One region of the Stenotrophomonas sp. YJH_SMC_4 genome, then DNA from elsewhere that is predicted to be linked to it. Evidence: predicted binding sites of a transcription regulator. Region 1 holds the regulator's gene; each other region holds the start of a gene.
What was found. The regulator FliA, encoded in region 1, starts transcription of late flagellar genes. The targets are predictions, from matches to a motif close to TAAAGTTTNNCNNNCNNNGGCCGATAA.
Positions count from the first base shown of each region.

Region 2: a site for FliA is predicted at 905-931, ahead of AC5P9F_RS04335 (methyl-accepting chemotaxis protein). Genes of this name have one in related genera too.
Region 3: a site for FliA is predicted at 1,042-1,068, ahead of AC5P9F_RS01485 (GGDEF domain-containing protein). Genes of this name have one in related genera too.

Region 1 covers NZ_JCAFUR010000026.1:30,413-32,676, forward strand. Annotated here, with positions in the region: gene flhF (flagellar biosynthesis GTPase FlhF) at 1-205, shown strand, start outside; gene AC5P9F_RS19355 (MinD/ParA family ATP-binding protein) at 192-1,079, shown strand; gene AC5P9F_RS19360 (RNA polymerase sigma factor FliA) at 1,076-1,819, shown strand; gene cheY (chemotaxis response regulator CheY) at 1,877-2,264, shown strand, end outside.
Region 2 covers NZ_JCAFUR010000002.1:176,880-179,143, reverse strand. Annotated here, with positions in the region: gene AC5P9F_RS04335 (methyl-accepting chemotaxis protein) at 1-786, opposite strand, end outside; gene AC5P9F_RS04330 (NAD-dependent epimerase/dehydratase family protein) at 996-1,889, opposite strand; partial or broken gene AC5P9F_RS04325 (S41 family peptidase) at 1,988-2,264, opposite strand, start outside.
Region 3 covers NZ_JCAFUR010000001.1:301,432-303,695, forward strand. Annotated here, with positions in the region: gene AC5P9F_RS01480 (TonB-dependent siderophore receptor) at 1-813, opposite strand, end outside; gene AC5P9F_RS01485 (GGDEF domain-containing protein) at 1,101-2,264, shown strand, end outside.

The sequences.
Region 1 (2,264 bases):
CAAGCTGGACGAGACCGGCCGCTTCGGCAACGCCCTGTCAGTGGCCGTGGACCACGCCCTCCCGATCAACTGGGTGACCGATGGCCAGGACGTTCCGGAGGACCTGCACCGGGCCAGTGCGGCCAATCTCGTACTTCGCCTTGAAGATTTGCGCCGCGCGGCCGATATGCCCTGCAACCCGGAGTTGAACCATGCCGTCGCGTGAGTACGCCAAGCTGACCAAGACCTTCCCGCTGTCGGCCACCCGCAGCGAGCCGCTCGGCCCTGTGCGCACCATTGCCGTCACTGGCGGCAAGGGCGGCGTGGGCAAGACGAATGTGTCCGCCAACCTGGCGGTGGCACTGGCCGGGATGGGCAAGCGCACGCTGCTGCTGGACGCCGACCTGGGCCTGGCCAACATCGACGTGATCCTGGGGCTGAACCCGACCTTCACGCTGGCCGACCTGGTCGCCGGCCGCTGCTCGCTGGACGACGTCATCGTCGAAGGCCCGAACGGCGTGCTGGTGGTGCCGGCCGCGTCCGGCCGCCGGCACATGGCCGAGCTGGCCCCGGCCGAGCACGTCGGCCTGGTCAACGTGTTCTCCGAGCTGGAACGCGAACTGGACATCATGGTGGTGGACACCGCCGCAGGCATCACCGACGGCGTGCTGACCTTCTGCCAGGCCGCGCAGGACACCGTGGTGGTGGTCTGTGACGAGCCGGCCTCGATCACCGACGCCTACGCGCTGATCAAGGTGCTGTCGCGCGAACGCGGCGTGGACCGCATCCAGGTAGTGGCCAACATGGTGCGCGACCCCAACGAGGGCCGCGTGCTGTACGAAAAGCTGACCCGCGTGTGCGAGAAGTTCCTCGCCGATGTCTCGCTGAACTACCTGGGCTGCGTGCCGCAGGACGACTGGCTGCGCCTGTCGGTGCAGCGCCAGCAGCCGGTGGTGAAGGCCTACCCGTCCAGCCCGGCCGCGCTGGCGATCACCGAGATCGCGCGTCGCACCGCACGCTGGCAGGCGCCGACCGAACCGCGTGGCGGCGTCGAGTTCTTCCTCGAGCGCATCCTCAAGCAGCGCGGGGTGGCCGCATGAAAGGCGCAGCCCAGTACAGGGAAGTCCAGCGCTCGGCGGCCAACGAGGTCATCGCCCAGCATTCGGACCTGGTGCGGCGCATCGCCCACCACCTGGCCGCGCGGTTGCCGGCCAGCGTTGAAGTGGACGACCTGATCCAGGCCGGCATGATGGGCCTGATCGAAGCGTCGCGCAGCTACGACGCCGACCAGGGCGCCTCGTTCGAGACCTATGCCTCGATCCGCATCCGCGGTTCGATGATCGACGAGATCCGCCGTGGCGACTGGGTGCCGCGCTCGGTGCACCGCCGTGCACGCGATGCCGCCGCCACCATCCGCCGCCTGGAACAGAGCAGCGGCCGCGCCGCCAGCGCCACCGAAGTGGCCGCAGCGATGGAGATGCCGCTGCCCGAATACCTGCGGTTGATGGAAGACGCCGCCCGTGGCCAGGTGCTGAGCCTGGAGTCGCGCATCGAGGACCAGGGCGAGCTGGACACCGTCGCCCAGGGCGGCCCGACCCCGCAGCAGGTACTGGAGCGTGGTGAGTTCGGCCGCGAGCTGGGCAAGGCCATCGGCCACCTGCCCGAGCGCGAACAGCTGGTGCTCTCGCTCTACTACGAGCAGGAACTGAACCTGAAGGAGATCGGCGCGGTGCTCGGCGTGAGCGAGTCGCGGGTCTGCCAGATCCACGGCCAGGCGGTGCTGCGCCTGCGTGGCCGGCTCAAGATTTTCGAGGCGGCGGACGCCGGCCTGGAAGAATGAACATGCCCGAGGCGGCTGCCCCCGGCCGCCCGGAATGAACAACAAAGGAACTCTGCTTTGAACAAGAACATGCGCATCCTGATCGTCGATGACTTCTCGACCATGCGTCGGATCGTCAAGAACCTGCTGGGCGATCTGGGCTTCACCAATACCGCCGAAGCCGAGGACGGGCATGCCGCGCTGTCGCTGCTGCAGAGCCAGCCGTTCGATTTCGTGGTCACCGACTGGAACATGCCGGTGATGACCGGCATCGAGCTGCTGAAGGCGATCCGTGCCGATGCCAAGCTGAAGACCCTGCCAGTGCTGATGGTCACCGCCGAAGCCAAGCGCGAACAGATCATCGAAGCCGCCCAGAACGGCGTGAACGGCTACATCATCAAGCCGTTCACTGCGCAGACGCTGGAAGAGAAGCTCGGCAAGATCTTCGAACGCCTGGCGGCCAGCG
Region 2 (2,264 bases), on a different contig from region 1:
GCGCGGCTTGCCGATCTCGGCGGCATTCGCCGAGGCCAGCACCACGCCGTTGGGCGAAAGCAGCTCGACGCGGCCTGCGCCCATCGGCGTCAGCGTCGCCAGGTGCTTCTGCAGCGCCGCCAGCGAGAAGTCGACGGTGAACACGCCGAGGAAGGTACCGTTTTCGACGATCGGCGAGCTCAACGTGCTCATCAGCACCTGCTGGCCGGCGATGTCGTAGGCATAGGGCTCGCTGACCTTGGGCAGCTTGTCGCGGCTGGGTACCACATACCAGTCGGCCGAGCCGTCGGCGGCTTCGGTGTAGTCGGTCATGGTCGACTGCTGCGGCTTGCCGTCATGCCAGGCCCAGTAGCTCATGTAGCGGCCGCTGGCATCGTGCATCGCGGTATTGGCGAACTCGGCATCCTTGCCATCGAAGGCATCGGCCTCCCACATGGTGCTCTTGCCCAGCCACTCCGGGTGGGTGCGCAGCTGCTCGCCCAGCACGGCAGCCAGGCTGGCGCGATCGGGCACGTCACCCCGCGCACGCTGGGCGAGCACGGCTTCGACCATGGCATCGTTGCTGGCAAACGCCGTGCCCAGATCGGCGGCGACCTGGCGCGCTTCAGCGTTGGCCTCGCTGGTCATGGTCTGGCGCGAGGCATCGATCAGGCTGGCACTGGCCTGGCGATAGATCAGGAACGCCGTCAGGCCGAAGCACAGCAGCGCGATGACGGCGGTGCCCAGCATCAGCTTGTGGGCGATGCTGCCCGGGCGGCGGGCAGCGGCGGAACGGGAAGAAGGCATGGAGGGGTCCGCAAGGCAGTTCAGGACGACCGGCACCGGGAGGGCACCGCGCAGGCGCGCGATCCGTCGCGCAGGCCACCGGCCGCCGGGACCCGCCCGGCGCAGGAAGCGCACCGGGTTAGCGGCCGCCTGCCAACGAGGTTGAGGCGACCGGCCTACACATTCCTGAATCCACTCAGGGACGGGACAGGGATCCGTCCCCGCTTCCCCTATTCGGCCACCCGATCCTTGATCCACTCCGCGCGTGGCAACACCTCGATGCTGCCTGCGGCGTACTGCTGCAGCACGGCGTCCGGCCCGAAACGCGGCTGCCACCCCAGCTCCCTGCGGATGCGGGCGCTGTCGTAGACGCGGTCGACGCTCAGCGGCAATGGCCAGCCGCGGCGCTCGAACTCGGCCAGCAGCTGCGGTACGCGCCGGGCCAGTACATTGCGCGGCTGGGAGGCCAGTTCCAGGCAATCCTCGCGCCGGAACGGGGTCGCGGCGCAGGCGATGTAGCGGGCGAAGGCCGGCCCCTCATCCAGCAGCAGCGCGGCATGGGCACTGGCCACGTCACGGGCGTCGATCCCACGATGCAACCGGAACATCGCCATCCGTTCCGGCGGTTCCGGGAAGCAGCGCCCCATCCGCAGCACGCGCACCCCGAAGTCCGGTGCGGCGGCAGCTTCAGCCAGGGCCTCGGCCTGCAGCTTGCTGCGGTGGTAGATCGTTCGCGGCAGCGGCTCGGTATCCTCATCGATCCAGCGGCATCCCCCTGCCACCACCGCGTGGCCGTACAGCGCGGTGGTACTGGTCAACACGAACCGCCGCGCGCCTGCCTCTCGCGCCGCCTGCAGCAGGTGCGCAGTCGCGTCCACGTTGATCTGCTGGAACACCGCGTCCGGTACCAGGCCGACGTGTGGCGCATGCAGGGCCGCGGTATGGATGACCGCGTCGACGCCCTGCACCGCGCGCACGACGGCTTGATGATCGGTGACATCGGCAATGATGCGCGTGGTGGCAAACGGACTGCGGTCCAGACCCACCACTTCATGGGCAGCCGCCAGCGCGCCGAAGATCGCGCGCCCGATCCGCCCGGAACTGCCGGTCAACAAAATCTTCATTGAGTCCATTCACTCGAAGCGCCCGGGAACTACCGGGATGCTTCGATTCTAGGCATGCAACGGAACATCTGCGATAGGACGACCGCGCAACTGTGCGTTCATCCTGACGACTTCGGCGGAGCCAGCAGTTGACGCGCGATGGAGAGTGGATCGTTGCCGCCTGCCGCGTGGGGCGCGACACCGGTCCGTTAGCAGTTGCCACCGGTGCGCAGTTTGATCGGTTGCCGGTCCGGAACGTTTATCTGATAGCCATCGGGCAGCAGCACAGGATCATCGAACATATGTGCGGCGCCGCCACTGCGGCCGCCGGCGTTGCCGCACATCCGAGGGCCGGCAGTGAATACGCGACGAATGCGGCCGCCGGGCCGGCTGCGT
Region 3 (2,264 bases), on a different contig from region 1:
TTCGAACTCCACCACCTGGTTGGCGGTCACGTCCCAGCGCAGCAGCGCGTTGACATCGCGGTTCTTGACGCCCTCGCGGCCGGCCGGCGGCACCGCGTTGGGGTTGGTAGCGTACTGGCGGTTGAGCTCCAGCGAGTCCGCGTCGGTCTTGTTGAGATTGCCGTACAGGCGGAACGACAGGGTGTCGGTCATCGGCCCACTCAGCTGCAGGCCGACGCGTTCGCTGCCACCTTCGGCGCTGTGTTCGGGCACCAGCCCATACAGGTCCACCGCACCGGTCAGGTCGCCGGTCGGGCGCTTGGTGATGATGTTGACCACGCCGCCGGAGGCACCGGAGCCATAGCGTGCCACCGCCGGGCCGCGCAGCACTTCGATGCGCTCGATCATTTCCGCCGGCACCCAGTTGGTGTCACCGCGGGTATTGCGCTCGCCGCTGCGCCCCATGCGCACGGCATCGCGTGCGCCGATGCGCTTGCCATCGACCAGGATCAGGGTGTTTTCCGGGCCCATGCCACGCAGGTCGATCTGGCGGTTGTTGCCGTACTGGCCCGAGGCGCTGTTGCCGGTCAGGTTGACGCCCGGCATGGTCCGCAACAGCTCGGCGATGTCGTTGGCTGGCGGCCGCCGGGCGATATCCTCGGCGGTGATGGTCGAGGTACCCAGTGCCTGGCGCGCGATCTGCGAGGCGGTGACGTGCACCGTGTCGATATCGGTGGCGTCGGTTTCGGCCTGGGCGGTCAAGGCGCTGCCCGCCAGCAGGGCGGCGACGGCAAGCGCCAGCGGGCGCGGTGAATGGACAACGGCAGGAGACATGATCAGGACCTTCTGGCAGGGCTGCGGGGCCTCTGGCAAAGGGCTTGAGGCAACGACGAGGGGGGAGGCGGAGCCGTCCTGCAGGCACCTGCAGCCCGCTCCGTGCGCGCATTCTCCCATCAATGCGAGTGATTCTCAAATGCGTTCACTCATTGCCGCAGCGGCGTCGATGTGCTTTGCGCACCGTGCAAGCCTGCACCGCGCGTAAACTGGCGGGCTACCCCGCCATCAACCGTATGCCGCCGCGGCCGATACCCGTGGTTTGCCGTACGCAGTCAGAGATCGACGTGGAACCACCCCAACTGGACGATGCCAGCCAGCCGCTGGCCGAGGCCTGGCAGCAATGCCTGCTACAGGCCGGCCCTGCCGCCACCGCGCTGCTCAAGGCCGCTGCCTCCGATGCCCCACCCGCGCTGGCCCAGCGCTTTTACGAAGTGCTGCTGCAGGACGGGCGCGCACGCCGCTTCCTGTCCCACGACCAGGTCAAGCAGCGCCTGCAGCCGGCCATGCAGCGCTGGCTGGTACAGCTGCTGACCACCGACACCGCTGGCATCGCCACCACGGTCGCCTCGCAGCGGGTGATCGGCGACGTACACGCACGGGTCGGCATCCCGGTCGACCTGGTGACGCGCGGTGCGCGCGTGCTCAAGCACGAGCTGTTCGTGCGCCTGCGCGACGACGCGCCCGACAGCGCGACCGCGTTCGCCGCCATCGCCTGCCTCAGCGCGATCATGGACATCGCCATGGAAGGCATGACCCTGGCCTACACCCATGCGCGCGAGCGCTCCACCCGTGCCGACGCCGCCTACCGGCTGTTCTCGCTGGTACAGAACGTCGGTACCGAACGCGAGCGCCAGCGCGCATTGCTGCTGGACTGGGAGAACGCCCTGCTCTACGCCCTCGCCGGCCACGTGCAGGCCAGCGACAACGCCAGCCTGGCCACCTCGGAGTTCGGCCTGTGGTTCACCCACAAGGGCATCCCCAGCTTCGGCGAAAGCAGCGAAACGCAGCAGGTGGGCCAGTTGATGGCCCGCATTGACGGCCACCTGCAGCGCGCGAGTGGCGATGCTCCGGCGCAGCGACTGGCGGTGCTGCCGGCCATCCGCGAGGACCTGGCCGCCATCCGCACCCTGATGACGCTGCTGTTCGAGCGCATCGGCGAACTGGATGCCGGCAGCGACGCGCTGACCAACCTGCTCAACCGTCGCTTCCTGCCCACCGTGCTGCGCCGGGAAATCGAGCTGGCCACGCGCAACCGCACACCGTTCTCGCTGCTGCTGCTCGACCTGGATCATTTCAAGGCAATCAACGACGGCCATGGCCACGATGCCGGCGACCGTGCGTTGCAGCACGTGGCCGGCCTGCTCGGCCAGCTCACGCGTGGCAGCGACTACCTGTTCCGCTATGGCGGCGAAGAATTCGTGGTGGTGCTGGTGGCGGCCAGCGAATCA